DNA from 2 places in the Flavonifractor hominis genome. Region 2 is predicted to be linked to the other one. Evidence: a T-box and tRNA genes for the amino acid it is inferred to sense, from the RefSeq annotation. Region 2 holds a T-box; the other holds one or more tRNA genes.

Region 1 (7,697 bases), on a different contig from region 2:
GGGACGGGTGTGTGCCCGTGCTCTGCACGAGCGGGGCTGGCATGCCAGCAGCGTCACCGGCGTGGTTGGTGCGGCGGCAGGCGCGGCCTATCTGTTGGGACTCAACCGAGAGCAGATCGAGAATTGTTTGGGACTGGCGGCCTCTATGGCCAGCGGCGTACGGGAGAATTTCGGTACCGATGCCAAGTCGGTCCATATCGGTAAGGCTGCCGCAGACGGTGTACTGGCTGCCCTGCTGGCACGGGAGGGATATACCGCTTCTCACACCGCGCTGGATGGAAAAGAGGGCTATCTCTACGAGTATACCGGCCAGCGTTTTGCACCTCTGCCGGGAGAGTGGTATCGCGGCTTGGGACAGCCCTATGATATCGCTTCCCCAGGCTTTGCGATCAAGCAGTATCCCTCCTGCAGCAGTACCCACCGGGCAGTGGATGCCTTTGTAGATCTGGACCGGGCCCATCATCTGCAGGCGGAAGACATTGCGGAGATCCGAGTGGAGCTGAGCGCTGCGGCGCTGCGGGAGCTGGTCACGCCCGATCCCAAGACGGGGGATGAGGCCAAGTTCAGCGTAGGGTTCCAAATTGCCCTCTACCTGACCGGGCGGGACAACATGCCAGCCAATTATGCGCCGGCCATCATTTTCCGGCCGGAGATTCAGCACATTATTGGTGTTACCCGGCTGTATCACGCAGAACGCTATGATGGACTGCCTGTCGATATGGGCGTGGGACCGGCCTTTGTATCGGTGACGCTGCGGGATGGCCGTGAGTATCATACCGAGCGGATTTACCCCGTAGGGCACCTGACCGACCCGATTTCCGACCGGGCCCTGGAGGAGAAGTTCCTGCGCTGCACCGCTCCGGTACTGGGAGAAGCCCGTGGCCAGGATCTGTACCGAATGCTGCGGGATCTGGAGTGTACATCCGTGGCCGCGTTGATGCGGCAAACCCTCCCCATTTGATAGAACAAGCCCTGGCTGTATTTTCAGCCAGGGCTTGTTCTATGTAAAGAGATCGTTTATGCCAAGCCGCATTTGCGTGTCCAGCGGCCCCGCCGCCAGCGCAGAGTACACAGAAGCCCCCGCAGGATAAGATCTGCGTCCATAGCCAACCAGACGCCGGCCAGGCCAATGTGCAGCCCGTATACCAGGACCAGGGCCAGGATTACTCGCACACCCCACATGCACACCAGTCCCACTACCATGGGGATGCGCACGTCCAATGCACCACGCAGAGTGCCGGAGAAAATGATGGACAGGGCAAAGAAGGGCTCACAGAAAGCCACGATGCGCAGCATCAGGGCTGCTTGAGCCACTACTTGGGGATCGGAATTAAACAGTCCAGCCAGGACGGGCGCCAGCAGGAACAGGGCCGAGGCGGTACCCACCGAGATGCCAAAGCCCAATTTTCCGGCCAGCGTGCCATAGGCGGCAGCATCCTCGCGTTTTCCTGCGCCCACGGACTGTCCCACGAGCGCGATACCGGCGTAAGAGATGCCGTAGGCGGGCAGATAACACAGCCCTTCCGCTGTAGTGGCGATCTGGTTGGCCGCCAGAGCCACCGTTCCCAGGGAGGCTACCACGGCTGTCATAGCGATCTGGCCCAGATTGATGGTGGCCCGCTCCACGGCTGAGGGCACACCCAGCCGTACTGCCTGGAGGATGATGGAGCGGTCTGGGCGAAAACACTCCCGAAAGTGTACGCGGAAACGCTCCCCCTGACGCATACCGACCAATAACAGTGCGATACCCGAGAAAACCAGAGCGATAGACGAGGCCACAGCGGCTCCTGCCGCCCCCAGGCCGGCTCCGGGGAGCGTCAAGGTGGCCCCCAGCAGATGGGTGGTCCGGGTCGGATAAATCAAAAAGAAATTAAGTATGACGTTGATCAGGTTAGCTCCGGTATTGAAATAGAGCGGGGCCCTGGTGTTGCCCATGCAGCGCAGTATGGCGGAAAAAACATAGCCGCAGGCAGTGAAAGGCATGGCCATGGTGTAGCAGCGCAGATAGGCTGTGGCCTGGGGCAGGACGTCTGGCTCCGCTCCCAGCCAGCCCGGCAGCACTCCGGCCAATAGCTGATAGATCACCAGACCAACGATCCCTACCACAAACGCGGCCAATACCCCCTGGCGGATGACCTGGCGAGCTCTGGTCTCATCCCCTGCGCCGATTGCGTTGGATACCTGTACGGAGTAGCCGATGCCGACCCCGGTCATCAGGCCGTTGCCCAACCAGATGGGAGCCGCATTTACCGAGACGGCAGCGGTACCCGCCGCGCCCAGTACACCCACCATGGCAGTATCGGCGTAGCTGACCATAGTGACCAGTACTTGCTCGATGATGGCGGGCCAGGATAGGTGCCACAGGGTTTTCAGCCGGGTCTGGGAGGCATATGAAGTGTCCATCACACTTCCCTCCTTATTTTATTGAACACTGCCCTCATTATGGCATAGTGGGCTCCGACTGTCAAATCTGAGATAAAAACAACCGGACGTCTCCAACGGGAAGAACGTCCGGTTGCAGGTTATGCGATCTTTTCCAACGCGGTCAGGGTGGCGGTGATGGAGCCATCCTCTGCACTCAACGTACCGGTATAACTGGCTTTCACATGATCGCCGGGGACCAGATCGTCGGTGGAGACGCCGTTGAGGTTAAAGCGGTAAAAGTTTCCGTCATCGTCCACCAGGACCAGGTAGTCCAGGCCGGTATCCACCAGGTTCAGTACTCCTTCAAAGGTGCGGACCGTTTCCTCGGGGCTCTCCACGGGTGCAGAGGGCGAGGAGGCCGGGACGGGTACATTGGGTTTACAGGCGGCCAACGCCAGCATCAGAAATCCAGCCAGCAGAAGCGCTTTTGGTGCGTGTCGGTTCATAGGAAATGCCCCCTTGTCAAAATGTGCAGTCATAATAGCACGGGGCGGAGGGAGAGACAAGCTTTCCATACAGAGCTTTAGGCAATCGTAAGAAAGCCTTAAAAAACAAAAAGAAAAGCAAAAAGGACATCCGTCTGGATGTCCTTTTTGCTTGGTGGAGACGACAGAACTCGAATCTGTGACCCCTTGCGTGTGAAGCAAGTGCTCTACCGGCTGAGCTACGCCTCCATGGTGGTGACCCGTACGGGACTCGAACCCGTGTTACCGCCGTGAAAGGGCGGTGTCTTAACCACTTGACCAACGGGCCAGGTTGCCCAAGCAGGCCTAGAAAAGCGAAAGAGGTTTCCCAAAAGACGGCAAGTGCCGTCTTTTGGGCTGGTAGCGGCACCTGGATTTGAACCGGGGACACTGCGGGTATGAACCGCATGCTCTAGCCAACTGAGCTATGCCGCCAAATCAGCGCCCTCACGAACAGGGCGATATTTAGTATAGCGTAGCCTTCCCCATTTGTCAACCGTTTTTTTCAAAAAATTTTATTTAATCAATTTTATATCCCACGCCCCAGACGGTTTTGATGAAACGGGGATTGCGAGAAGGCTCCCCCATCTTTTCCCGCAGGCGGCGGATGTGAACCATGACCGTGTTATTCCGGTCCAAATATTTTTCGCCCCACACACTCTCGAAAAGACGTTCCGCGGAAATGACCTGGCCACGGTTTTCACAAAGCATCCACAGAATATCAAACTCAATGGGCGTGAGATTCAGCGGTTTATCATACAACCAGCACTCATGGGTAGCGCGGTTGATCACCAGTCCGTTGAAGTCTAGGATATCCCGGCTGTCGGCAGGCTTGTTGGGCTCGTTGTAGCGGGTGTAGCGCCGGAGATGGGCCTTTACCCGGGCGGTGAGTTCGAGAGGATTGAAGGGTTTGGTGATGTAGTCATCCGCACCAATGGTCAGGCCGGTGATTTTATCCATATCATCGACTTTGGCGGTCAGCATGAGTACGGGGAAATGATATTCCTTCCGGATCTCGCTGCACAAGGTAAAGCCGCTGATGTCAGGGAGCATAACGTCCAAAATGGCCAGATCCAGATGTTGACTGTGCACACAGGCTAAGGCCTGCGTACCGGTACTAAACTTAAATACAGTAAAGCCTTCGCTCTTCAGATAGACCTCCACCAGATCAGCAATCTCGGGCTCATCATCTACAATCAGAATATTTGCGTCCATAACGGCTCCCCTTTCAAGGGCATTATAGCCAAATAGGGTCAGATAAGTCAAGGAGTGACCCAAAACGTAAGAAAAAGATAAGAACCTGCCGGATGGAAGGGACATCCGGCAGGTGTTTAAACGCTTAGACGGTGCGATTGAGTTTCTGAATGGACAAGGTAGCTTCCAAGTTGGTCCCGGTTACATCGCTGTTATAGTTAAGGGCGAAGACAGCCGGGGCAGCCGTATACAGCTGAAAGGAGCTGCTGCCATTGGCGGAGGAATTGCTGCTCCCGGTACGGTAGTAAATGCCCAATTGCAGTTGAGGGGAACCACCCAGGGAGGGCGTGATCTGGAGATAGCCGGGAGAGGCCAGAATTACAGATACACTGAAGGAAATTTGATAGTAGCCCGGTTGAAGCAGAATCTTCTGTGGATCGGAGAGCGTGATGTTGTCTGTAGGATCGGTGAGGATTGGGAAAAACGGAAGAGAAGAGTTATTGGGTACGGAACGCTCAGTAGAGAAGAAAGAAGCAAATATGTCGTCTGGGATAGGCCCGGTAGGTCCAGTGGGCCCGGTAGCTCCAGTAGGTCCGGTAGGCCCAGTAGGTCCGGTAGGCCCAGTAGGTCCGGTAGGCCCAGTAGGTCCGGTAGGCCCAGTAGGTCCGGTAGGTCCGGCAGGTCCGGTAGGCCCGGCAGGTCCGGTGGGCCCGGCAGGTCCAGTAGGTCCAGTAGGTCCAGTAGGCCCGGTAGCTCCGGCAGGTCCGGTAGGCCCGGCAGGCCCGGTAGGTCCGGCAGGCCCGGTAGGCCCGGTAGGTCCGGCAGGTCCGGTAGGTCCGGTAGCTCCGGGAGACCCGGTGGGTCCAGTAGGTCCGGTAGCTCCGGTAGCTCCGGCAGGTCCGGTAGGCCCAGTAGGTCCGGTAGCTCCGGTAGCTCCGGTAGCTCCGGCAGGTCCGGTAGGCCCAGTAGGTCCGGTGGGCCCGGCAGGTCCGGCAGGCCCAGTAGGTCCGGTGGGTCCAGTAGGCCCAGTAGGTCCGGTGGGTCCAGTAGGCCCAGTAGGTCCGGTGGGTCCAGTAGGCCCGGTAGGTCCAGTGGGCCCGGTTGGGCCGGGTGGCCACGGAGAGCAGGGGGGCACACAGCCGCAGGGATAGCGGGTATAATGCATGACGGATCACCTCATGGGTCATTCTATGTGAGGGACCATGGGACGGCTAGTGACTTTTGGGAAAAAGGATGCTACAATAGAGCGGATCAGACGTACCGGGGGGAGACGGCATGGAAGGATGGGATATTCTGCTGGCACGGGTGGTGGAGCAGGCACGAGCGCTGGGGATTCCCGTGTCAGGGCGTATGGAGCCCCATGTGTCGGTAAACCGCCGGGCAGTGGGCCGGTTTGGCTGCTGCATCCAGGAGGGAGAGCGATACCGCATTGAGCTGTCTCAGCGGCTGCTGGGGGCGGAAGAGTGGGCGTGCATGCAGGTCTTGGCCCACGAAGTGCTGCACACCTGTCCCGGTTGCCGGAATCACGGCGTGGTATGGAAGGGCTACGCCGCACGGATGAACGCCGCCTACGGCTATACCATTTCCCGCACTTCCACCTGTCGGGAACTGGGAGTGACAGAGCCGGAGGAAACGGGGCGATATCTGGTGAAATGCATCCAATGTGGTGCGGAATTTCCCCGTCGCCGGTGTTCGGCCCTGGTCCGCCGCCCAGAGCATTACCGTTGCCGGTGCGGCGGTAGGCTGCGGAGGATCTACTGAGAGACAGCGGGGTGGTAGCAACGAAACAACACAGCGCCAAGGAGCGCTTTAACCGTATCTTCTCCATCGTGGGTCTTACCATTGGTGGGATTATTCTGGTGGGACTGATGCTCTATGTTCAGCGCACCATGGATCTGAAAACGGTGCTGGAGGGCATCCGTCCGCTGTGGCTGGCGGGGGCAGCGCTCTGCATTCCGGTGAGCGAGAGTATCGATGGACTGATTTTTTACGGCATGGGGGCGGCAGCGGGCTGTCCCGTCCGGCTGAGCGGCTGTCTGGATGCGGCCTATATCGGAGAATTTTACTATAAGCTGGGGCCGGCCGGAGCGCCCATCCAGCTCAAGCTTATGTATGATGCGGGCATGAGTGCCACCTATACCGCCTCCATCTATACCTGGAAGCTGGTGGCAAATACCCTGGTGTATACCGGTTACGCTGTGGCGGCTTTGCTCTATGAAGTGTTCTGGCGGCAGGAGGGACTGGGCCCGGCCGTAGCGGGGGCGGGTATACTGATCGTCCTGTATGTGGCCCTGTGTGCCCTGGCTTTGTTTACAGCGGCCAAGCCGGATCCCATCCGGCGGCTTGTCCGGCGCATTCTCACCTGGCTGTCCCGGCACTGGAAGGTGATGGCCCGGGAGGGAATGGTGGAGAAAGCCATGGGTAAGGTGGATGAATTTTGTGAACAGCTGGGGGTCCTGCGGGGGAAAAAGCGGATGCTGGCAGGGCTGTTTGCCGGAATGTTTCTGGAATTGACCGCCCTGTTTTCCATTCCCTATTTTCTGTATCGAGGCCTGGGGCTCACAGGCTGTTCCTTCTGGGAACTGGTGCTGGTGCAGTGCCTGGTGATGGTGCTTTCCCGTATTATCATGCTGCCCGGGAATGCGGGGGGAGCGGAAGGAAGCTTTTTCCTGTTCATGGGCCCGGTGTTTGGCGGACATACGGCGGTGGCGCTGGTACTGTGGCGGTTTGCCGGCTTCCTGGAGGTATTGCTGCTGGGGGGCGGTTGGTCGGTGATCCGTTTTGCCCGCCGGGCGGTGGGACGCGGACATTAGGAGGATGGATATGGAGGGAAAGTATACCCGCCTGAAGCGAAAGATGCTGCTGCTGGTGGTGCTGGGCACCATTGTCGCCGGCGGGGTGGGGCTGTTTGTGCTGGAAGTGGTCATTGACGGAGCGCTGCAGGACCCCTTTGCACGGTTTTTCCTCTGGGCGGCCACCAGCTTGTTTGGCCAGACCACGGAACAGGCGCAGATGCTCTATCAACACTATATCCGCAACAATAAGCAGGAGATCCTGACCCTGTGCACCATAGTGCTCATGCTGATTGCCTTTTATCTGGCCATGGGGCGGTTTACCCGCTGGCTGGATCAGATCAGCGCCGCCACACAGCGCATGGTGGAAGATCCGGCTGAACCGGTCGCTCTGCCTCGTGAGCTGGCCCCCATCCAGGCTGACCTGAACGCGATTCAGCGGCAGCTGGAAGCCAAAGCGGTGGCTGCCCGGGAGAATGAGCAGCGCAAGGGGGATCTGGTTGCCTTTCTGGCCCACGATTTGAAGACGCCGCTGACCTCGGTGGTGGGCTACCTGACCCTGCTGCGGGATGGGCCGGATCTGGACGAGGAGCAGCGGGCTAAATTTACCGGTATCGCGCTGGACAAGGCCCTGCGGCTGGAGGAACTGCTGGGGGAGTTCTTCGACATCACCCGTATGGACCTGGACAGCGGGGAGGAGGAACGGCATCCCATCCAGCTGTCTATGCTGCTGGAGCAGCTTTCTGACGAGTTCTACCCGATTTTTGCCGAGAAGCAGCTGCGCTGCAGTGTGGAGATCCAGCACCACCTGGTGGTGCTCGGA
Region 2 (7,697 bases):
CGTCCAGCGCCCGCCGGGACAGCAAGCGGTAGTCGGCATGATTAAATACGGTCTCTGCCCCCATAAAGTTCATCAGCCGGTAAAATCCCTCGGCTGTAACACGCTTGAAAAAGGTATCCTTTTTCCGGGCCGAACGCACACCGTACACCACGTCGCACCCGGCGTAATATTGCTCCAGCATGGCATCCACAGCATCGATGTCGTCCTGTAGGTCGGCATCCATAGAGATGGCCATGTCACAGCGCTCCCGGGCGGTCATCAATCCAGCCAGCAGGGCGTTCTGGTGCCCCCGGTTGCGGGAGAGATCTACCCCCGAAAAGAGGGTGCACTCCTGGTGCAATTTTGTAATGATCCCCCAGGTGCCATCCCTGGAACCGTCATTCACCAGCAGCACTCGGCTGGCTGTGCTGATCTGTTGGGCTGCAATCAGCGCCTCCAGCTTCTGCCGCAGGCGGCGGGCCGTCTCAGGCAGTACCTCTTCCTCATTATAGCAGGGGACCACGATGTACAGGATATCCGCCATCCAGTCTTGTCCTCCTTCCTGTCATCTGGGTTTGATTATACCCCCTTTTGACGAAAAAAGCTACTGCCTCGTTCCCTCACACTTCCAGTTTGCGCCGTAGATGCTCCATCGCCCGTCGTTCGATGCGCGAGACCTGCACCTGCGATACCCCCAGAATCCGGGCGGCCCGCTCCTGGGTCAGCTCCCGGAAATAACGCAGAACGATGACCTGCCGCTCCCGCTCCGGCAGGGCGGCCACCGCCGTCAGCAGAGCCTCCCGCTCCACAATGGACTCCTCCATGCCATCGCTCCCCAGCACACTCTCCAGCGTAAAGCCGTCCCCGCTCTCCATCTGCAGGGACGCCACCGGCAGGCTGGCCTCCTCAGCTGCCGCGATCTCCTCCACCTCCAACCCGGTTTCGGCGGCCAACTCACTCAGGGCAGGTTCCCGTCCCAGCTGTGCAGCCAATCGCTCCCGCGCCTGCCGGATCGTCCCGGCCCGCTCCTTCAGCCCCCGGCTCACCTTTACCGCCCCATCGTCCCGGAGAAAGCGCCGGATCTCTCCTGCGATCTTGGGGACTGCATAGGTGGAAAACTGGCATCCAAAGGCCGGGTCAAATCCCCGCACCGCCTTCAGAAACCCCATGCACCCCAACTGGTACAGATCCTCTGGATCGGTCCCGCGGCCGTAATAGCGGCGCACGATACTCCAGATCAGCCCGGCATTCTCCTCAATGAGGCGGGTGCAAGCCTCGTTATCTCCCCCGCGCGCCTGTTCCAACAGGGCGGGGGTGTCAGCCACGCTCACACCGTGCGCCCTCCCAAACGGCTGGAGATGCGCCGCCGCATGGTCACAACGGTTCCCTTACCGGGTGTGGAGCGCACCCGGAGGGTATCCATAAAGCTCTCCATGATGGTAAACCCCATACCGCTGCGTTCCTCATTTCCGGTCGTATACAACGGCTGGCGCGCCTTCTCCACGTCCTCAATCCCCACGCCCCGGTCTTTTACCTGAATCTCCAGCGTGTTGTCCGCAAACAGGCGCAGGCGCAGACTCACCGGCCCCAGGCGGTCAGGATAAGCGTGGACAATGCAGTTGGTCACTGCCTCACTTACGGCAGTTTTGATATCGTTGATCTCATCCAGGGTTGGATCCAGCTGGGCGGCAAAACAGGCCGCCGTGGTCCGTGCAAACCCCTCATTGGCTGAACGGCTGAGAAAGGTCACCGCCACCTCGTTGATTGGCTTCATATATGTAAAACCTCCCGTCATTCAAATCGCATCAGCTTATCGATCCCGGCAGCCCGCAGGACCTTTCCAGCCTGGGGCGGCACATTGCACACCCGTACAGAGCCGCCCAGCTCACCCAAGCGGCGATAGGCCCGCAGCAGCACGGCGATGCCGGAGCTGTCCATAAACGTCACGCCCCCCAGATCCAGATTCAGCTGTCGGGGCAGCGCCAAATCGATCTGGCGGCTCAGTTCCTCCATGATTGTCCGGGCACCGTGGTGATCCACTTCGCCGCTGATGGCGGCGTTCAACACACGGTCGCACCCGGTACAGGTCACTGCCATGGCTTGTCCCTCCTTCTCACAGGTCATCTGATGGGATGATAGCACAGACTGTGGGGCCGATTGTGTCGGATTGCTTCTGGCCGCGCAGAAAAAACCGGGAGGCCGTCCCAAAAGGGACGGCCTCCCGGCCTGTCATCCGTTTTATTTTCTCAGGAAAGAGACGCCATGGACTCTTCCAGCTTCACGAGCAGCGCCCGCAGCTTGTCCGCGCGCTCCCGCTCGGCCTCCACCACCTGGGCAGGGGCCTTGTTCACAAAGCCGGGGTTCTGGAGCTTGGTCTCCAGCTTATCCAGTTCCTTACGGTTCTTGTCCAGCTCCTTCTGCACGCGGGCCTTTTCCTTCTCCAGGTCCACCAGCTCGGCCAAAGGCAGATACAGGCGGGCGGCATGGGTGGTCACTACTACCATCCCCTGGGCTTCCACCTCATCGGTAGCCTCCACGATCTTCACATCGCTGGCATAGGCCAGGCGTTTGAGGAAGGGGATACCCTGCTCAAAGACAGACCGCTCCAGAGTGGAAATGGTGAGCTGCGCCTTCTTGGAGGGGGGGACATTCATCTCCGCCCGTCTGGCCCGGATGGCCCGGATGGCATCCATAATGAGCTCCATGGCCTTCTCCTCCTCAGGGAAGTCCAGGCTCACATGGTGCTCCGGCCACTGCTGGAGCATCAGGTAGTCGCCCTCGTGGGGCAGCGCCTGCCAGATCTCCTCGGTAATAAAGGGCATGAACGGATGCAGCAGCTTCAGCGTCTCCGTCAGCACATAGCACAGCACCTGCTGAGCGCGTACCTTCGAATCCTCATCCTCTCCCTGCAGACGGGTCTTGGTCAGTTCGATATACCAGTCGCAGTAGGCGTCCCAGATGAAGTCGTAGACCTTCTGAGCGGCCACTCCCAGCTCGTAGCGCTCCATATTCTCGGTCACTTCCGGGATAACGCGGTTGAGTTTGGAGAGAATCCACTTGTCCTCCAGCTCCAGCTGCGCGGGCAGCTCACACTTGTCGATGGTCAGATTCATCATCAGGAAGCGGGACGCGTTCCAGATCTTGTTGGCAAAGTTGCGCATAGCCTCGCAGCGCTCGGTGTAGAAACGCATGTCGTTTCCGGGAGAGTTGCCGGTGATGAGGTTAAAGCGCAGCGCGTCAGCGCCGTACTGGTCGGCCATCTCCAGGGGATCAATGCCGTTGCCCAGGCTCTTGGACATCTTGCGGCCCTTGTCATCCCGCACCAGGCCGTGGATAAATACGGTGTGGAAGGGCGGCTTTCCGGTATGCTCACAGCCAGAGAAGATCATCCGGGCTACCCAGAAGAAGATGATGTCATACCCGGTAACCAGTACATCGGTGGGATAGAAGTATTTGTAGTCCTCGCTGTTCTCATCCGGCCAACCCAGAGTAGAGAAGGGCCACAGGGCGGAGGAGAACCAGGTATCCAGCACGTCGTCCTCCTGCTTGATGTGCTTGGAGTGGCAGTGTTCACATTCGGTGGGGTCGCTCTCGCTGACGGTGATGTGGCCGCACTCCTCGCACGTCCAGGCCGGGATGCGGTGGCCCCACCACAGCTGCCGGGAGATACACCAGTCGTGGACATTTTCCATCCAATTGGTATAAATCTTGGAGAAACGGTCGGGGACGAACTTGACCTCGCCCTCATTCACCACCCGCAGGGCCTCACGGGCCAGGGGCTCCATCTTCACAAACCACTGAGCGGAGATAATGGGCTCCACATCCGTACCGCAGCGGTAGCAGGTACCAACGTTGTGCTGGTGGTCCTCCACCTTCTCCAGCAGGCCAAGCGCCTCCAGATCGGCCAGGATGACCTTGCGTGCTTCATAGCGGTCCAGGCCCTCGTATTTACCGCCGTTTTGGTTGATACGGCCGTTGTCGTCCAGCACCCGGATGGACTCCAGGTTGTGGCGCAGGCCTACCTCAAAATCGTTGGGATCGTGGGCGGGCGTCATCTTCACACAGCCGGTGCCGAACTCCAGGTCCACATACTCGTCGGCCACGATGGGAATCTCCCGATCCATCAGGGGCAGGATGCAGGTCTTGCCGATCAGGTCCTGATAGCGCTCGTCCTTGGGGTTGACTGCCACGCCGGTATCGCCCAGCATGGTCTCAGGCCGGGTGGTGGCCACGATGACGTAGCGGCCCGGCTCCCCCTTGATGGGGTATTTGAGGTGCCACAGGTGGCCGGGCTTATCCTTGTACTCCACCTCAGCGTCGGAAAGAGCAGTGACGCAGTGGGGGCACCAGTTGATGATCCGGCTGCCCTTGTAGATGAGCCCTTTCTTGTACAGGGAGACAAATACATGCCGCACCGCGTTGGACAGTCCCTCGTCCATGGTGAACCGGGCCCGGGACCAGTCACAGGATGCGCCCAGTTTCTTCTGCTGTTCCACGATGCGGTTGCCGTACTTGTGCTTCCAGTCCCACACCCGCTCCAGGAATTTCTCCCGGCCCAGATCATAGCGGGACAGTCCCTCATTCTTGCGCAGCTCTTCCTCCACCTTGATCTGGGTGGCGATTCCGGCGTGGTCGGTGCCGGGCACCCAAAGGGCGGCGTAACCCTGCATCCGCTTAAAGCGGGTCAGGATATCCTGAAGGGTGCAGTCCATGGCGTGGCCCATGTGCAGCTGCCCGGTGACGTTGGGGGGCGGCATCACAATGGTAAAGGGTTTTTTGTCCGGATCGCGGTGGCCTTCAAAACAGCCGTTCTCCTCCCACATCCGGTAGATGCGGGCCTCCGCCTCCTGGGGCTCATAGACCTTGGGAAGTTCTTTTTTCATCTGTTACACTCCTTTTCGGGGCAAAACAAAAGGTCCGCCCCGAGCCTTTGCTCAGGGCGAACCCAAAAGTCCGCGGTACCACCTGAATTTCCCTTGCGGGACACTCATTGCCTCTGTAACGGGAGGACTCCGCCGCTTCTTACTGACTTCGGAAACGGAACTCCGGGACGACCTTCCCCGTGCCATCGGAGAGCCTTGCACCAGACCGGCTCCTCTCTGTACCTTTTGCGCGGGTACTCCTTCCCATCTACGTCTTTTTCGAAGTGTTATTATACCTGCTTTTTGTCCTTCTGTCAAGAATCCCACGCTTTTCTCCCTTAACGTCCAACCCCATCCAGAACAGACTTCGGCGCCTCCAGGGCCTGCTGAGGTTCGGCCACACTGTCGGCCTCCACATGGTATCACACACCGCCCAGGGCAAAGTCAGCCAGGAACCTCCGGTTCCTCTCCACGGAAGGCTCCACCGTGGTCAGCAGGGCGGTCAGGCCGTTGGTCACACCGCACTCCAATTTTATTTTTTATAAAACAACAATGCGGGACGGCCCTGAGGCCGTCCCGCATCTCATTGTATTTGCTTGTTTTTATCGCAGTTCCTTATCACAGTAGGCGCAGCAGTCCACACCACCGTTCTGCTTCACCAGCGGGGGCAGATAATGCTCGGTCTGGGTAATGCAGTTGGGATTGGAACACACCGGCTTTACACCGATCTCTACCGCATCGGGCCGCATACGCTCCTGGTTAGCCAAGTCGGTAAGCAGTGCCATACGGGCAAACATGCCGTAGCGGGCCTGTTCAAAATAAACCGCCCGGGGATCATCGTCCACATCAATGGAGATCTCATCCACACGGGGCAGGGGATGCATCACCAACAGATCCTTGCGGGCCCGGTCCAGCTTCCGACGGGTGAGGACATATATTCCTTTGCACCGCTCATACTCCAGAGGATCCACAAACCGTTCCCGCTGAATGCGGGTCATATACAGCACATCCAGCTGAGGAATAACAGCCTCCAGACCGGTGACCTCGGTAAACCACATATCGTTCTCCCGCATGAAAGCCCGCATGTACTCCGGTACCGCCAACTCGCGAGGGGCAATGAGGAAGAACTTGATCCCTTTGAACTTAGCCAGCGCTTTAATAAGGGAGTGGACCGTCCGTCCGTTTTTCAGATCGCCGCACAAGCCGATGGACAGCCCGTCCACCTTCCCCCGCAAGCGGGTGATTGTGGTCAGGTCGGCGGTCGTCTGAGTGGGGTGCATATGACCGCCGTCACCGGCATTGATTACCGGTACGTCGGAGTAGAGGGATGCTGCCTTTGCCGCTCCCTCCTTGGGATTACGCATGACCACCACGTCGGCATAACCAGACACCATCTTGATGGTGTCCTTCAAGGTCTCGCCCTTGGCGGTAGAGGTGGACTTGGGATCGGCAAAGCCAAATACGGTGCCGCCTACCCGCAGCATGGCTGTCTGGAAAGAAAAGTTGGTACGGGTAGAGGGCTCATAGAACAAACTGGCCATCACCCGCCCCCGGCAGGCATCCATAAAATCGGCGGGGTGGTCCATAATATCACTGCACCGCTGGTACAGGGAATCCCACTCCGCCCTTGACAGGTCTCCAAAGTCGATCAAATGCCGCATGACGCTTCATTTCCCCTTTTGAATTTTTTCTATCGTATCATATTTCCCCCTCTCACGGCAAGAGCAGAATGGACAAATTTCCTTCTTTTTTCCCATTTCTCCTTGACACCTCTTAGTCCGATGTATATAATGCCTCTAAACAAGAGGTGTATTTATGAAGCTGAACAAAGAATTGTCCAAAGGAAGCCATGGCCTGATCCTGCTGAAGCTGCTCTCTCTGCGCGACATGTACGGCTATGAGTTGGTCCAAGAAATGGCCCGTCGCTCGGAAGGGGTCTTTTCCATGAGTCAGGGGAGCCTGTATCCTCTTCTCCACACGCTGGAGAGCCGTGGAGAGATTACCTCCTATCTTCAGTCGGACTCAGGGCGTGAGCGGCGGTATTACCGCCTGACCGATACTGGCCATGCCGTTCTGGCGGAGCAGGAGCAGGAGTGGGCGCGCTATACCCGGGCCATGGGACTGATTCTGGAAGGAGGAACGTCTTGAACTGGATGGAGGAGCAGGCAGCGCTCATTGCGGAACCTCTGCATGACCGCCGCTACCGGACACGGGTACTGGCTGAACTGATGGATCATATGGGCATGCTTTACCAGAGCTGTCTGGAGCATGGAATGTCGGAATCGGAGGCCCGGGGAGAAACCTTGTCTCAGCTGGGCAGCATCCAACAGCTCCGGCGTGAATACCGCCAGGCTGAATTGGCTCTACGCAGCCAGCGCCCGCGTTACTGTGTGAGTCGTATCTGGCTGGCCGTCTGCCTGATGGGAGGCCTCTATCTTCTGGTCACCGCCGTATTTTCCCAGATCATGGGCAGCGCGGCGGGCCCCCTTGCCAACGACGGTCTTCCTCATTTGGGCGCATTGGTGCCCGGCTCCCTATACGGTACCCCAGCCTTTACCCTGCAATATGATAAAATGATTGCCCTTACAGGGCTTATTTACCAGCTTCCCTTTCCCATCGGCGCCCTTTATCTGCGTTGGGTCTTCCGGCGGACAGAACGTCCTATGTATCCCATCGCCGCCGGCATGCTGCTGGCGTGGGCGGGAGAAAAGCTGGCTATTTTGTCCATCAGTTCCCTACTCTACCGGATGTCTCTTTGGAACCTCCCTCCGCTGATCCAACGTATCCACACCGGCGGAGATACCACTGCAGGCTTCTTTACCGTCTCCTATATCATCTGGACTCTTTTTTCCTCGC

What was found. The T-box of region 2 lies ahead of WMO45_RS06120 (valine--tRNA ligase). A T-box ahead of a tRNA ligase gene usually reads a tRNA of that ligase, here a tRNA-Val.
Region 1: it has a tRNA-Val gene. The T-box ahead of WMO45_RS06120 (valine--tRNA ligase) is inferred to sense a tRNA for this amino acid. The anticodon was not compared.

The regions. Positions count from the first base shown of each region.
Region 1 is NZ_JBBMFT010000007.1:11,811-19,507, forward strand. Features, by position in the region: gene WMO45_RS10700 (MmgE/PrpD family protein) at 1-961, shown strand, start outside; gene WMO45_RS10705 (MATE family efflux transporter) at 1,018-2,403, opposite strand; gene WMO45_RS10710 (hypothetical protein) at 2,523-2,870, opposite strand; tRNA gene WMO45_RS10715 (tRNA-Val) at 3,023-3,098, opposite strand; tRNA gene WMO45_RS10720 (tRNA-Glu) at 3,103-3,177, opposite strand; tRNA gene WMO45_RS10725 (tRNA-Met) at 3,247-3,323, opposite strand; gene vanR (VanR-ABDEGLN family response regulator transcription factor) at 3,408-4,103, opposite strand; gene WMO45_RS10735 (hypothetical protein) at 4,598-5,257, opposite strand; gene WMO45_RS10740 (SprT-like domain-containing protein) at 5,358-5,843, shown strand; gene WMO45_RS10745 (lysylphosphatidylglycerol synthase transmembrane domain-containing protein) at 5,855-6,895, shown strand; gene WMO45_RS10750 (sensor histidine kinase) at 6,906-7,697, shown strand, end outside.
Region 2 is NZ_JBBMFT010000003.1:22,590-30,286, reverse strand. Features, by position in the region: gene WMO45_RS06140 (glycosyltransferase family 2 protein) at 1-523, opposite strand, end outside; gene WMO45_RS06135 (sigma-70 family RNA polymerase sigma factor) at 600-1,310, opposite strand; gene spoIIAB (anti-sigma F factor) at 1,307-1,753, opposite strand; gene WMO45_RS06125 (anti-sigma factor antagonist) at 1,771-2,076, opposite strand; gene WMO45_RS06120 (valine--tRNA ligase) at 2,226-4,862, opposite strand; T-box leader at 4,912-5,121, opposite strand; gene pyrB (aspartate carbamoyltransferase) at 5,444-6,502, opposite strand; gene WMO45_RS06110 (PadR family transcriptional regulator) at 6,657-6,989, shown strand; gene WMO45_RS06105 (permease prefix domain 1-containing protein) at 6,995-7,697, shown strand, end outside.